Regions from separate parts of the Dermacoccus sp. GAS27A genome, predicted to be linked through region 1. Evidence: riboswitches for the same ligand, from Rfam matches in the RefSeq annotation. Region 1 holds a riboswitch; each other region holds the start of a gene.
The links. A riboswitch is a leader RNA that binds a small molecule or an ion and turns the genes downstream of it on or off. The one in region 1 is predicted to bind S-adenosylmethionine.

Region 1 (3,598 bases):
TGTTGTCTCGGAACCCGAGGAAAGGCACCTCATGTTCACTCGAAAGCACACCCGAACGCCCGAGGCGAGCGACCTGCACGACGTCCTCGACGTGCCGATGTTCTCCGAACTGCCCGACGGCTCGGCGACCCTGTACGTCGCGATGGGCTGCTTCTGGGGCGCCGAACGCATCTTCTGGAAGATTCCGGGCGTCGTCACCACGGCCGTCGGGTACATGGGCGGCCACGCCACCGAGCCGACATACGAAGATGTCTGTGGCGGCGGCACGGGCCACACCGAGACGGTCATGGTGGCCTACGACCCGTCGCGCGTGTCCGAACGCGAGCTGCTCAAGGCGTTCTGGGAGAACCACGACCCGACGACCGCGAACCGGCAGGGCAACGACGTCGGCACGCAGTACCGCTCGGCGATCTACTGGACGACGCCGCAGCAGGAGCGCGCTGCCCGCGAGACGTCCGCGCTCTTCCAGGAGGCACTCGACGACGCGGGTCGCGGCGCCATCACGACCGAGATGCGCCCGGCGGACGAGGCGGGCCCCTTCTGGCCGGCGGAGCTGTACCACCAGCAGTACCTGTCCAAGCACCCTGGCGGCTACTGCAACCACGGCTTCAAGGGCGTCACGTGCCCCGTCGGCGTCGCCGACCTGCCCGCGCAGACGGACGTCCTCCCGCCACGCTGACGACGACATGCACGGCGGCCGCTGAGCCGGTGGCCGATCAACCGGCCACCGCGGCGCACCGGCCGTCTCAGCGCACCTGGAAGGCCCGGCTCGTTCCGGTGTAGGCACTGACCTTGCCGTTCCAGCCGTTCTTCCAGTTGCCCTGCTGCACGAGGCGATACGTGCCTGCGGGCGTGCCGCGACGTATGCGCCACTCCACGGTGCATCGCGAGTACGAGACTCCCTCGCGCGACCAGACGTTCGAGGTGTCCCAGTCGTGGTCGTCGGGGACGTCGACCCACGACGAGCCGACCTGACGCTGCACCTTGACGAACGTGTCCATCGTGCGGAAGTCATTCTTCGGGTGGCCGCCGCGGAAGACCGCCCGCACGCTCGAACCAGCCGAGCACGTGGCGTCCGGCTGGGTCAGGACGTCACCGAAGTGCTGCCCGGGTGGGACGTCGTCGAACACGACGCCGGGGCCCTCGGCGCGTGACCGACGTCACACTCATCACCCACCTAGACGATCGTCCAAGCGGTGTGAAGAAATCACTCACCCGAGCCTCGACGGCGAAAGACGCCGCATCAGCCACCCCGCGTGTCGCACGTCACAATCTTCGCCCACGTCTCATCTCCAGTGCCACAACTTGACGCTTTGTCGTGCGCGGCTCTAATCTCGCTGCTGGTCAAGAGATCCGATGCAAAGCCCTGGCTGGTCGGACGGCAACCCTCACACGCGTGGCGGGGTGCTCCAGGTGATGACCCGGCCGCGTCGACCACGCGGCAAGCACGCTCGGCACCCAACGTGACGGCATCCTCGTGAGCCTTCCGTTGCGCTGCCCAGGCCGCGAAAGGTATGCCCCGCACGACACCGCGCACCGCGCCCCACCCCGGCGCTCCCGCCTTCACGCTGACTCCGCGCATCCGCGCCAGCTCCGCGCATTCGCATCCTTGCCGCCTCACCAGGAGAGATCATGACCGACAAGCACACCCCCGCCGACGAGACCTCGACGCCCGCCTCCTCCACGCATGACGCCACGAGCGCCGAGAACGGCGCGAGCGCCCTGCCCCCGAAACCGAAGAACAACACCGGCAAGTACGTCGCGATCGGCGCAGGCGTCCTCGTCGTCGCGCTGGCCGCCGGCATCGGGGCCAAGGTGCTCGGCGGGAGCAGTGACGACAAGCTGACCCACCTCAAGGTGGGCACGACGGAGGCGTCGGACCCGTACTGGAACCAGCTCGTCAAGGTGGGCAAGGACAAGTACGGTCTCGACCTCGAACCGGTCAACTTCTCGGACTACACCCAGGCCAACCCCGCGCTCTCCGAGGGCCAGGTCGACCTCAACCAGTTCCAGCACCTGCAGTTCCTCGCCGACTACAACACGAAGGCGAAGCAGAACCTCACGCCCATCGGCGCGACCTACATCGTTCCCCTGGCGCTGTACTCGAAGAAGCACACGAGCGTCGGCCAGTTCCCCCAGGGCGGCAAGATCGCCATCCCCAACGATCCGACGAACCAGGCACGCGCCTTGCTGCTGCTGCAGAGCGCCGGACTGCTGAAGCTCAAGGGTGGTGGCACCTCGCTGTCGACCCCGGCCGACATCGACGCCGGCGCCTCGAAGGTCACCGTCACAGCGGTCAACGCCGAGCAGACCGCCGCTGCGCTGCCGTCCGTCGACGGCGCGATCGTCAACAACAACTTCGCCGCGGATGCGAAGCTCGACCCGAGCAAGGCCCTGTTCAAGGACGACCCGCATGCGGCCTCGTCGAAGCCGTACATCAACGTCGTCGTCGCGCGCGCCGCGGACAAGGACAACGCCGACTACGCCAAGTTCGTCAAGGCCTACCACGACCCAAGCGTCGAGAAGCTCATCGAGGAGCGCACGAAGGGCACGAGCGTCCTCGTGAACAACTCCGCCTCCGACGTGCAGGGCATCCTCGCGAAGCTCGAGGCCCAGATCAAGGCGAAGGGATCGAAGTGACGGGCCCCTCCCCCACACTGACGAAGGCCGCCGCGCCGGCGAGTGACACCCCGCCCGCCGTCGCCTTCCACGATGTCGGCAAGACGTTCACCCGCGGCAAGAGCCAGGTGACGGCTCTCGACGGCATCACGACGCAGGTGGAGCGCGGACGCATCGTCGCCGTCATCGGTTTCTCCGGCGCCGGCAAGAGCACCCTCGTCCGTCTCATCAACGGCCTGGAGACGCCGACGCGCGGCCACGTGGAGATCGACGGCGTCGACCTCGCGTCGCTGTCCGCGAAGCAGGTGCGCGAGCTGCGCGGTCGCATCGGCATGGTGTTCCAGCAGTTCAACCTCATCCGCTCGCGCACGGTGTACGCCAACGTCGCCTACCCCCTCGAGGTCGCCGACTGGGACAAGGCGCGCCAGGAGGCGCGCATCACCGAGCTGCTCAGCTTCGTCGGGCTCACCGAGAAGGCGTGGGCCTACCCCGACGAGCTCTCCGGCGGGCAGAAGCAGCGCGTCGGCATCGCCCGTGCGCTCGCGACGAACCCGGAGATCCTGCTCGCCGACGAATCGACGTCCGCGCTCGACCCCGACACGACGAAGGACGTCCTCGCGCTGCTGCGCCGCGTCAACGACGAGCTCGGCGTGACGATCGTCGTCATCACCCACGAGATGGACGTCGTGCGCGAACTCGCCGACGACGTCGTCGTCCTCGAGGCCGGGCGGATCGTCGAGTCCGGGCGCACCGTCGACGTCCTCGGCGCGCCGCAGGCGGACGCGACGCGCCGCCTCGTCGACGCCACCCTGCGGAACGTGCCCGACGCACGCGAGAGCGCCCGGCTGCGCGCTGCCCACGACGGGCGCCTCGCGACGCTGACGGTTCACGACCCGCGCGAGTTCGGCCGTGTCCTGGCCCGCATGTCCGCACACGGCGTCGAACCGGAGATCGTGCACGGCGGCCTCACACCGCTCAA
Region 2 (3,598 bases), on a different contig from region 1:
GGCCGAGCGATGACCTCGCGCACGAGCGCCGCGATCTGGTCGGCCTCGATGAGGAAACCGTCGTGACCGTGCGGCGAGTGGATGAGACGCAGCCGTCCGCGCCCGTGAGCCCGGACGATGTCGGCGGAGGCACTGACCGGGAACAGCCGATCGGAGTCGACCGCGGCGACGACGAGCTCACCCCCGAACACCCGGAGCGCAGGCTCGATGCCGCCGCGGCCGCGGCCGACGTCGTGCGTCGCCATCGCCTGCGTGAGCCGCACATAACTCATGGCGTCGAACCGCGCGACGAGTTTCGCGGCGTGGTGCTCGAGATAGCTCTCGACGGCGAACAGGCCGCCGTCGAGCGTGCGGTCCGCTCCCTGCGACTCGCGCCCGAACCGCTCCTGCAACTCGTGCGCGCTGCGGTAGGAGGTGTGCGCGATCTGGCGGGCGAGCCCGAGCCCCGACGTCGGGAAGACGCCCTGCTCGAGGTAGCCGCCACCCCGGAAATCCGGGTCAGCTTCGATTGCCCGCACCTGCGTGTGCCCCCACGCGATCTGGTCGGCGCCCGCCGCCGCGCAGCTCGCGACGACGAGGGCGCGCTGCACCCGATGCGGGAAGGTCGCCACCCACTCCGCGGCGCGCATCCCGCCGAAGGAGCCGCCGATGACGGTGTGGAAGTGCGCGATGCCGAGAGCGTCGGCGACCCGCGCCTCGGCGCGCGCCTGATCCCTGACGCTGACGTGTGGGAAGCGCCCGCCCCACACCCGGCCGTCTGGTGCGAGCGACATGGGGCCCGTGCTGCCGCGACAGCCGCCGAGCACGTTGATCGCCACGACGAACAGCTCGTCGGTGTCGAGGGGCGCGCCGGGGCCGATGAGACCAGGCCACCACCCCGCCGTCGGCTGCCCGGGGCCGACCGGCCCGACGACGTGCGAGTCTCCGGTCAGGGCGTGCTCGACGAGGACGGCGTTGCTCGCGTCGTCGTTCAGCTCGCCCCAGCACTCGTACGTCATGACGACGTCGGGCAGGGCGGCGCCGTTCTCCAGCGTCAGGGTGCCGATGTGGACGGCACGTGCGTGCGGGTTGAACCCGCCGTCGGTGAGGGGCGCCGCGGGGTCGGCCACGGCGAGGCGACGGTGCGAAACCATGACGTCCTCGATTCCGAGGTGGGTCGCAACCCACCTCTCGCGCTTGCCGCCCACGGGCGGCCCTGTCGTCACCCGGGGCACCCCGCCGCGAGGGAGGGTTGCCGCTCAGCAAGCCGGGGCTTGTGTCACTGAAACTCTTGACCTGCGACACAGTAGGCGGCCCTGCCCGCGGCTTCCATCGCCCGCGCGGCGACGTCCACGATGTGGCGCGCTCCCACAACCGGCACGCTCGTCAGGCGACGGAACTCTGCCGAGCCTTCGTGTGGAGCGCACCGACGGCCTGCTCGTACGACAACCCCGTGCCTGTGATGTCGCGCAGCAGCTGCCCCAATGACGTCCGCCCGATGAGCAGCGACGCCGCGGCGCACGCACCGGCTCCCCGCAGGTCGCCTTCGCGCCAGGTCGCGGCGGCCTCGAGGGCCTTCCACGCGGCGCGGCCGTGGCGCGGCACGAGCGGCAGCCAAGTTCGCAGGCACGCGCTCGTCATCGGCGGGCCGGGCTCGCCGAGCGGCGTGCCCGGGCTCAGCAGACGGAAGAGTTCGGGTGCGACGCACAGGAGGATCTCATCGCGCGTCGGGCCATCGACGACAGCGTCGGCGAGCACCTGCAGGTCGGCGCTGCGGGAGCGTCGCCGGGTGCCCGACGCGGTGTCGGGGACGTCGCACAACCGTGCCCAGGCGGCTCGGACGTCGACGACGCTGGGAACGGGGCGCGCGGTGGCGGCCATGGCCTCGCCGCCGCGGCGGACGTCGCGAAGCTGCTCGCGGGTCTGCTCTGACAGGGACGGGATCTCGTGGATCGCGCCGTCACAGCAGCCGAGCTCGCATTCGATGGCCCACCAGTGCTCGTCGCTGGCACCGAGGACGTGGTGCAGCGGCACGCGGCGCTCGATGCGTTTCGCGAGGGCCGCGATGTCGACGCGGCCCGGCTCGCAGCGATAGGCGATGGCGATGGCGGCCTGCGCACCCATCGTCGCGCGCCGCTCAGCGACGACGTCGAGCATGTGCGCCGTCTCCCCGTCGCACGCATCGTCCGCCCAGCCGAGCACCCCCGCGAGCGCACCGTCACGTTCGAACAGGACGATGACGGCGCCCGCCCCCTCGGAGCCGACGAGATCGGGAAGGGCTGCCACCAGGGCGCTGAGGCCCTTGAGTCGTGTTGTTGTCTTCATGCCCCCCAGCGAAACCCATGACGCCACCCGCGCGCTGACCACGAGCCACAAACCTGTGGACGAGGCATCCTGCGGACCGCGAAACGGGCCGTAGCCGTCACACCTGTGGGTGAGTGGGCCGTTCGAGCAAGGCCAGGCGGGGGTTCGCGGCCCGTCAGATCGTCGCCCGGAAGCCCGTTGATGCGCACAGACGACACATCGCCGAACCGGCCCGTTCACGCCGAACGCCACCCGTCGAAGACGAGTGGCGTTCGGGGTGGAATCAGGGCGACGTCAGGCTGACGGCGGGATCTGCGCGACGAAGTCGCGACGCGCCGACTGGGCGATCTTGCGGATGAGGACGACATCGAGGCCGCCACCGATGAAGCCGCCCGCCACGGGGATGAGGCGCGGAATGCGCGTGAGGAAGCGACGCCCCACCTGCGAGCCGAGACGGAACGCAACTGACTTGTTCACGACGGCGAGCGCCGCCGGCGGCAGCTTGCGCGTGGCGACGTTCGTCGCGACGCCACCCGTCATCGGGCCGAGGCCCTTGAGGACCTGCGTCGCGTCCGCACCGATGAGGTCGAGCAGGATCGCCGAGCGCACGGCTGGGTCGTCGACGTCGTGACCGTTGATGGCGGCGATTGCCGCGACCATGCGCGTCGCGACGGTGTAGAAACCGATGACGTTCGCGGGCAGTGCCACGGGGAGCGTGACGAAACCGCCGAGGTTGGTGAGGAAGCCGTTCGCGCCCGCGAGCTTCGTGTGTGATGCGACGACGTCGTCCATCGCCGCTTCCTTGGAGCCCGCCTTCTTCATCGCCTCGTCGGCGACGGCGCGGGCCGACTTGAACGTCGCCACGCCCCCGATGCCCACCGAGATGAGGTGCTGCGCCAGGGTGTTGGCCGTCGAGTCGAGCATGCCCGACGATTTCTCGGGGGCTGCAGGAGCCTTCTTGTCTTGACCGAATCCGAACATGAGGTGATCCTCCCAAGTTGGCGGGGGCCCGGCAAGCCACCGCAGGGGTGGCCGCAGCCAGGCGAGCGTTGCGAAGCCCGCGTGGCCGTCGGCTCAGACCGACGGCCGGCGAGAAGCGCTCGCGGGCTCACAACGAGCCCTTGGTGCCCGGATCCTCTCCCTCGGCGCGCAGGAACTGCTCCAGCTCGGCGCCGATCTCGTCTGCGCTCGGCAGGTCGTTCATCTCGGCGGCGAGGAGCGAGCGTCGACGACGACCCTCGGTGAAGGCGTCGTACTGCCGCTCGAGGCCCTCGACGACCTCGGTGACCTCGTCGTTCTCGCTGATCTGCTTGGC
Region 3 (3,598 bases), on a different contig from region 1:
CGTCGAAGTGCCCCTCGAACAGCTCGAGACGTTCATGCCGTGGTTCGACGAGCACGTCGGCATGACGCCCGTGTGGGTGTGCCCGCTGCGCCTGCGCGGCGACGACGCGTGGCCGCTGTACCAGCTCGAACCGAACCGCACGTACGTCAACGTCGGGTTCTGGGGCACCGTCGCCATCACCCCCGGGCGGTCTGACGGCGACGTCAACCGCGACATCGAGGCCGTGCTGCCGACGATGCACGGCCACAAGTCGCTCTATTCCGACGTCTACTACGACGCCGAGACGTTCGAAGCGCTGTACGGCGCAGCCGAATACCGCCGCATGAAGACGAAGTACGACCCGCAGGGCCGCCTTCTTGAGTTCGCTGACAAGATGAGGACGCACGCATGAGCCAGACCACGACCGCCACCCCCCTCGTCGCCCAGGCCGTCCAGGCCGTGTTGGAGGAGCCGTTGCCCTTCCGCATCACGGCGTACGACGGCACCGACATCGGCCCGCGTGACAGCGACATCGCCGTGCGTGTCGAGAGCGAGGAGGGGCTGCGCTACCTCCTCAGCGCCCCTGGCGATCTCGGCCTCGCCCGCGCCTATCTGACGGGCACGCTGACCGGCACCGGTTTCCACCCTGGTGACCCCTACGAGGTGTTCAGCCGCATCAAGCGTGACGTGCGCACGAAGCAGCTGACGCCGAAGGGCGTTGCGTCGGCGCTCGCGCCCGTCGTCAAACAGCTGGGGCCGAAGGCGTTCGTCCACCCGCCGCTGCCCGAGGTCGAGAACGAGCCCCGCTGGAAGCGCCACCTCGCCAAGGTGAACCCGGTGGGCCGCGCCGCCGACTCGATCAAGCACCACTACGACGTCTCGAACGCGTTCTACGAGAAGGTGCTCGGTGAGTCGATGGCCTACACGTGCGCCGTGTTCGACACGCTGGACGACACCCTCGAGGACGCGCAGGAGCGCAAGTTCGCCCTCGTCGCCGACAAGCTCGACCTGCAGCCCGGCCAACGGCTGCTCGACGTCGGCTGCGGCTGGGGCGGCATGGCGATGCACGCCGCTCGCGAGCGCGGCGTCCACGTCATAGGCGTCACCCTGAGCAAGGAACAGGCCGAGTGGGGTCAGCGCGCCGTGCGTGAGGCGGGCCTCGAGGGCCTCGTCGAGATCCGCCACGGCGACTACCGCGACGTCACCGAGACGGGCTTCGACGCCGTCAGCTCGATCGGCCTCACGGAGCACATCGGCGTGAAGAACTACGCCAACTACTTCTCGTTCCTGCACTCGAAGCTGCGCGACGGTGGCCGCCTGCTCAACCACTGCATCACGCGTCGCGACGACTCGGCATCGGCCAAGCCGGAGCCGTTCACCGATCGCTATGTCTTCCCCGACGGCGAGCTCGCCTCGCCGGGGCGGCTCATCAGTGGGTGCCACGACGCCGGTTTCGAGGTTCAGCATGACGAGAACCTGCGCCTGTCGTACGCCCTGACGCTGCGCGACTGGTGCCGCAACCTCGAGGCGAACTGGGATTTCTGCGTCGCCGAGGCGGGCCTGCCGACCGCGCAGGTGTGGGGCATCTACATGGCCGGTTCACGCCTCGGGTTCGAGGAGGGCTGGCTGCACCTGCACCAGGTGCTCGCCACGAAGACGACCGACAACGGCGACAACGGCGGCTACCCGCTGGGCTCGCACTGGGCGTCGCGTCGGCAGGGTTGACCTGTTGCGCGCACGGTGACGGCCGACGACCTCGACGAGGTCGTCGGCCGCTGTCGTGTGCCGGGCATCGCCCCGGGCCAGCGACGGCGGGTGAGATGGCGGATCGCGAGCACTGACTCGCCCCGTAGCAGCCGTGTCGTGATGCCGCGCACGGTGCCGGGCGTGGTTGGAACCCGAAGGCGCGTCCGGTGCCCGGGCAGCCCCTTTGCATAACTCGCTATTTTGAATAGGTGAGTGCTACGTTATGCGTGGGTCACGAGCCCCGGCGCGAAGTCTCGGCTGGCCGGGCGGCAACCCCCATGCGAACGCACACGGTGCGCCGGGGTGCCCCGAGTAACGACCCGGCCGCCCGTCGACCGACGCGGCGGCAAGCGCAACGAAGGGTCTGCCATGACACTCCTCGACACCACGCCCGACACGAACGTCGACTCCGCGAGCGGCGCAGCGGCGCGCCACGGCGGCACCGTCGCGACGCCCGGGCTGCGCATCGAACGCCTCGGCCCGGCGTTCGGCGCAATCGTCCACGGCGTCGACCTCGCGCAGGTCGACGACGCGATAGCGTTCGACCTGCGCCGCGCGCTGCTCGCGCACAAGGTGCTCTTCTTCCGCGGTCAGGACGCGTTCGACGACGACGCGCAGGTGCGCCTCGGCAACCTGCTCGGTGAGCTGACGGCGGGTCACCCCGTCGCGAGCACGCACGAGCGCAAGGAGATCTACTCGATCGACTCCTCCGACCCCGAGTTCTCGTTCTCCGACGAGTGGCACACGGACGTCACGTTCATGAAGGAGCCGCCGGCCATCAGCATCCTGCGCGCCGTGACGCTGCCCGACTACGGCGGCGACACCTCCTGGGCCGACGCTCAGGCGGCGTACGACTCGCTGTCGAAGCCGTTCCGCGGCCTCGTCGACCAGCTCATCGCCGCCCACGACGGCAACCGCGAATGGGGCGCGTACCTGCGCAAGCATGGTGGGCAGGAATGGAACGGCAAGGTCGTCACCGAGCTGCCCGTCGTCGAGCACCCCGTCGTGCGCGTCCATCCCGAGACGGGACGGCGTGGGCTGTTCGTCAACCCCGGTTTCACCTCCCACGTCGTCGGCGTGTCGCAGGCCGAGTCGCGGGCGATCCTCGACGCGCTGTATGCGCACCTGACGCAGCCCGAGCACACGATCCGTCACCGCTGGGCGCCCGGCGACGTCGGCATCTGGGACAACCGTGCGACGTCGCACTACGCCAACCGCGACTACGTCGACGCCAACCTCGGCCCGCGCGCCATGAGGCGTGTGACGGTCGGGGGCGACAAGCCCGTCGGCGTCAACGGGCTGACGGGTGGCGCGGCCGCCTGACGGTGCGAACTGACATGACGCGGTGCGGGTCTCTGGGGCCCGCACCACGTCGTCATGTACCCCACTGCGATTTTCGTCCCCCTTCGCGAATCCCGTCCACATCGGCGAATCCTGTCCCCATCGGCGGTTTGCGTGCACATTCGTCCAGCCGGCCGTCGGGAAAATCAGTCGCCGGGGGCGTCGCACGGTGATGGAATGACGGGATGCTGACGCTCATCAGGCCCGACGCCGCTCGCTACGACGACTGGAGGGGCGCGTTCGACGAGTTCGGCGCGTCGCCGAAGGACGGCACGGGCTATCGTCGCGACGACATCGTCGACACGTCGCGCGCCGGGTTCGACGCCTACCTCGCCGATCGTGCGCGCCAGGGCGATACGACCGTCCCGCCGCCTGAGGGATTCGTGCACTGCAGCTATTTCTGGGTGTTGGACGGCCCGCGGGCGGGGGAGGGCGACATCGTCGGATTTCTGGCCCTGCGTCACACCCTCACCGAGGTGCTCTATGAGGCGATCGGTCACATCGGCTACTCGGTGCGTCCCAGCGCTCGTGG
Region 4 (3,598 bases), on a different contig from region 1:
TCACGGGCGCGGTGCCGGTCGGGTACGTCTACGTCGACGGTTCGCTCGTCGGTACGACCGACGAGGACATGCTCAAGGACCGCCGCATCCTGCGTGACGAGGGCTTCGTCACCGTCATCGTCGTGCGCGACGCGAAGACGGGCGCGATCCTCGCCGGCCCGGACATCCGCACGCGCGGCTTCGCCGAGGGCGACGAGGTGTTCGACCGCGTCCGGCCGAAGATCGAGCAGGCGCTGCTCGAGGCACGCAACAAGGGTGTCAAGGACAGCCACCAACTGCAGCAGGTCATCCGGCGCGCCGTGGGCGGTTTCGTCGGCGGCAAGCTGCGCCGCCGACCGATGATCATCCCGGTGGTCATCGACGCCTGACGCTTCGGGGGTATGTCAGGGGGTCGTGTGAGGCGGCTGAGATCGCCTCTGGCTGCCATCTCGGATGAATGAAGGGTGCGACGCGTGTGACGCGTCGCACCCTTCGTCCGTTGGGGTGCAACTGGATTCGAAATGGACGTCGAGGTTTGTTATTGAGCGTGGTCAAAAAAACTCGCATGAGCGCGCGAGCGGGCCCTTCGACAGGAGCCACCGCGTCGGCATCCCGTATCTGACGAAATGCGGCGGTGAGCCCCTCGCTGGGGCCCACCGCCGCTCGTTCTCCTCACCAGGGGCGGGGCTCTGAGAGGTCTCGTCGGTCGGTGACGGGGCTCCACCCGAGGCCCGGGGTGTGGGTGTAGTCGAAGGCGGGCCCATGGGTGACGAGAGCACGCACGGCGTCGACGAGGCGTCGTGCGTGCTCTGTCGTCGTGGCGAGACCGATCGAGGCGCGCACTGCCGTCGCGCCCTCGCCGAGGCGCGCGTCGCAGAGCAGGTGAGCGCAGAATCGCCCGTCGCGCACAGCGATGCCGTGCTCGTCTGCGAGCACCTGAGCGACGAGCGTCGGGTCGTATCCGGCGACGGTGAACGTCGTGACGCCGACGTTGTCGCTCGCATTCCGCCTTGGCGCGCCATCGTCGAGGTGAGCGTCCGCGGCATTCTGCTCGTCGAAGAGTTCGACGATCCTCACGCCGTCGATCGAGGCGAGACCGTCGCGGACGATGGCGTGGATCTTCTCCTCGCGCGCCTCGGCTTCGCCGCGCTGCGCGGACAGCGTCGAGGCTGCGGCCGCGAGCGCGATGGCCCCGACCGCGTTCGGGGTGCCGCCCTCGTGGCGTGCGGGCGCGGGCGCCCAGGCGACGTCGCCGGCGCCTGACGCATCTTCGCTGACGCGGTGGCTCGCGCCGCCGGCGCGGAAGTACGGAGGGGCGGTGTCGAGCCAGTCGCGGCGCCCGACGAGGGCTCCTGAACCGTACGGCGCGTAGGCCTTGTGGCCGGACAGAGCGACGTAGTCGATGCCCCAGGCGTCGATGTCGACGCGGCGGTGCGGGGCGAGCTGCGCGGCGTCGAGAGCCGTCCGCGCCTCATGCCGGCGGGCGACGGCGGCGAGGCGCTCGATGGGCCACACCTCGCCCGTCACGTTGCAGGCGCCGGTGATGAGGACCAACACGGGAGCATCGTTGTGGGCGCGGAATTCCGCCAGAGCGACGTCGAGGTAACCCTCAGCCTCGGCGTGAGAGTGAGGGATCGGCAGCCGCGTCGTCCGCTCGTCCGCCCACGGCAGCAGCGCTGCGTGGTGCATCGAGCGGAACACGAAGACCTGCGTCTGTTGCGGCAGACAGTGGGCCAACAGGTTGAGCGCGTCCGAGGTGTTGCGCGTGAAGACGGTCACGTCGTCCTCGCGCGCGCCGACGAACGCGGCGACCTCCTGCCGAGCCTCCTCGTACCACCGGGTCGTCAGCTGCGACGCCCGTCCCGCACCGCGATGCACCGAACCGTACGTGCGCAGGGTCGTGTCGACGGCCCGTGCGACGGCCTGCAGCGCGGGAGCCGTCGCGCCATGGTCGAAGTTCGCGTGCTCGACGACGCGCCCGTCGAGCGTCGCGACGCCGAGATCGGCGCCGATCGTGGCCAGGGCGACATTGGCCTGCTGCGACGCGTCCGCGCGATGATAGGTAGCCGTGGGCGTCTCGCGACGGGACCCGCCGGGGTGCGCGGGCTGGGTGTGGTGACGCTCGGGGTCCGCGACGGGAGTTCCGGGGGTTACGGCATGAGCGGGGCGGCTCGTGTGGCTCGCAGCGTGGCGGCGCGCGTCGGAGTCAAGGATCGAGAGAATGGCAGAACGGGGCATCGAGGCTCCTCGAGTCAGGGGCCTCGCCGTCGCCAGATGGCTCGGCCCGCGCTTGCCGACACCGGTGCTGGTGGCGGCCAGGTCGTCACCCGGAGCACCCCACCGCGGTGGAGGGTTGCCGTCCAGCAAGCCGGGGCTGTGCGCTGGAACTCATGACCTACGTGAACGCTCGCACCCGGCCCTCCGCCGCGTCCACCGACGAGCGGCCGGAGGTTCGCATCGTGAGATCAACTGTGGCATCGCGGATGGCGAGCGCCGCGCGCAAGAGTCGGCGTCTCGCGGTGGGGATGCCCGTGGTCCCCCGGGCAGCTGGCGGCGCCTCCGACAAGGGTCAGGGCGCTGTCGGATGCGAGCGCGTCAACGCGCCAGCGCATCGGGACGCGGATTCGAAGGTGTCGAGCCGACCCGCCGTCACCATTGGACCCGTGTCACGGCGTGGGTCCGCGAAAACGGCCGGAACCCCCACTAGCCTTGCGGGGTGGCGACCCGAAACAGACCAGCGAACGACAGCGTCCTCGTCGCGAAGAAGGCCTCTTCGCAGCCGCGCGCCAAGAGCTCGCGCCCGGCCGGCGCATCTGCGGCCTCGACGACGCGCGCCCGCACGACCCCGCCGAAGTCGAGCGCACCACGTTCGGGCGGCACGACGAAGAATGCACCCGCGCGCAAGACCGGCTCGTCGCGAGGGGCTGCTGAAGCGCGTCCCTCCGCGTCCGGTCGCGCTGCTCGTGGCGCGTGGATGGGTGTTTCGCACGTCGCCGGCGGCACCGTCCGCCGCGTCGGCGCCGCCGCTTCTGACCTCGAACCCGAACACCGTCGCGACGGGCTCGGTTTCGCCCTCCTCGCCCTCGGCATCGTCGTCGCTGCGCGGGAGTGGTGGGGGCTGCCCGGCATGTTCGGGGACGTCGTCCACGCCGTCGCGGCCGGCACGTTCGGCGTCATCGCCTACGTTCTGCCCGTCGTCCTCATCGGCATGGCCATCCACATGTTCCGCCACCCGCGGGGGCACCAGCCGACCAACCGCATGACGATCGGACTGACGATCCTCGCGCTCGGCTCGACGGGGATCGCCCACCTCGTCGGCGGGCGTCCGTCGACAGGGGTTTCGACCGCGGTGCGCGGCGCAGGCGGCATCCTCGGCGTCATCACGGGAGGGCCGCTGTCTGCCGCGCTCACGGTGTGGGGCGCGGGCATCATCCTCGCGCTCGTGTCGTTCTTCGGTTTCCTCGTGCTGACGCGCACGCCCGTCAATCGCATCCCGCAGCGCATCCGCGAGGTCGAGGCGCAGATCTTCGGCCACCCCCTCGATGAACGCGACGACGAGGGCGAGCTGCTTCAGCGTGACGCCGTCGCCGACGACCTGCACGGCGCCGACATCGGCAAC

Region 2: it holds a riboswitch for S-adenosylmethionine, as region 1 does, so the genes downstream of both, ABH936_RS00625 (homoserine O-acetyltransferase) here and ABH936_RS05125 (MetQ/NlpA family ABC transporter substrate-binding protein) in region 1, are expected to answer to the same signal.
Region 3: it holds a riboswitch for S-adenosylmethionine, as region 1 does, so the genes downstream of both, ABH936_RS11635 (TauD/TfdA family dioxygenase) here and ABH936_RS05125 (MetQ/NlpA family ABC transporter substrate-binding protein) in region 1, are expected to answer to the same signal.
Region 4: it holds a riboswitch for S-adenosylmethionine, as region 1 does, so the genes downstream of both, ABH936_RS00425 (aminotransferase class V-fold PLP-dependent enzyme) here and ABH936_RS05125 (MetQ/NlpA family ABC transporter substrate-binding protein) in region 1, are expected to answer to the same signal.

What each region holds. Positions count from the first base shown of each region.
Region 1 covers NZ_JBIYDW010000003.1:321,433-325,030, forward strand. The annotation lists gene msrA (peptide-methionine (S)-S-oxide reductase MsrA) at 32-679, shown strand; gene ABH936_RS05120 (neutral/alkaline non-lysosomal ceramidase C-terminal domain-containing protein) at 747-1,130, opposite strand; SAM riboswitch class IV at 1,343-1,454, shown strand; gene ABH936_RS05125 (MetQ/NlpA family ABC transporter substrate-binding protein) at 1,633-2,640, shown strand; gene ABH936_RS05130 (methionine ABC transporter ATP-binding protein) at 2,637-3,598, shown strand, end outside.
Region 2 covers NZ_JBIYDW010000001.1:144,052-147,649, reverse strand. The annotation lists gene ABH936_RS00625 (homoserine O-acetyltransferase) at 1-1,133, opposite strand, end outside; SAM riboswitch class IV at 1,168-1,276, opposite strand; gene ABH936_RS00620 (hypothetical protein) at 1,366-2,304, opposite strand; gene ABH936_RS00615 (EcsC family protein) at 2,578-3,264, opposite strand; gene ABH936_RS00610 (PAC2 family protein) at 3,392-3,598, opposite strand, start outside.
Region 3 covers NZ_JBIYDW010000010.1:125,503-129,100, reverse strand. The annotation lists gene ABH936_RS11645 (FAD-binding oxidoreductase) at 1-391, shown strand, start outside; gene ABH936_RS11640 (class I SAM-dependent methyltransferase) at 388-1,704, shown strand; SAM riboswitch class IV at 1,956-2,084, shown strand; gene ABH936_RS11635 (TauD/TfdA family dioxygenase) at 2,095-3,048, shown strand; gene ABH936_RS11630 (GNAT family N-acetyltransferase) at 3,252-3,598, shown strand, end outside.
Region 4 covers NZ_JBIYDW010000001.1:83,157-86,754, forward strand. The annotation lists gene ABH936_RS00420 (ribonuclease J) at 1-368, shown strand, start outside; gene ABH936_RS00425 (aminotransferase class V-fold PLP-dependent enzyme) at 652-2,217, opposite strand; SAM riboswitch class IV at 2,261-2,375, opposite strand; gene ABH936_RS00430 (DNA translocase FtsK 4TM domain-containing protein) at 2,696-3,598, shown strand, end outside.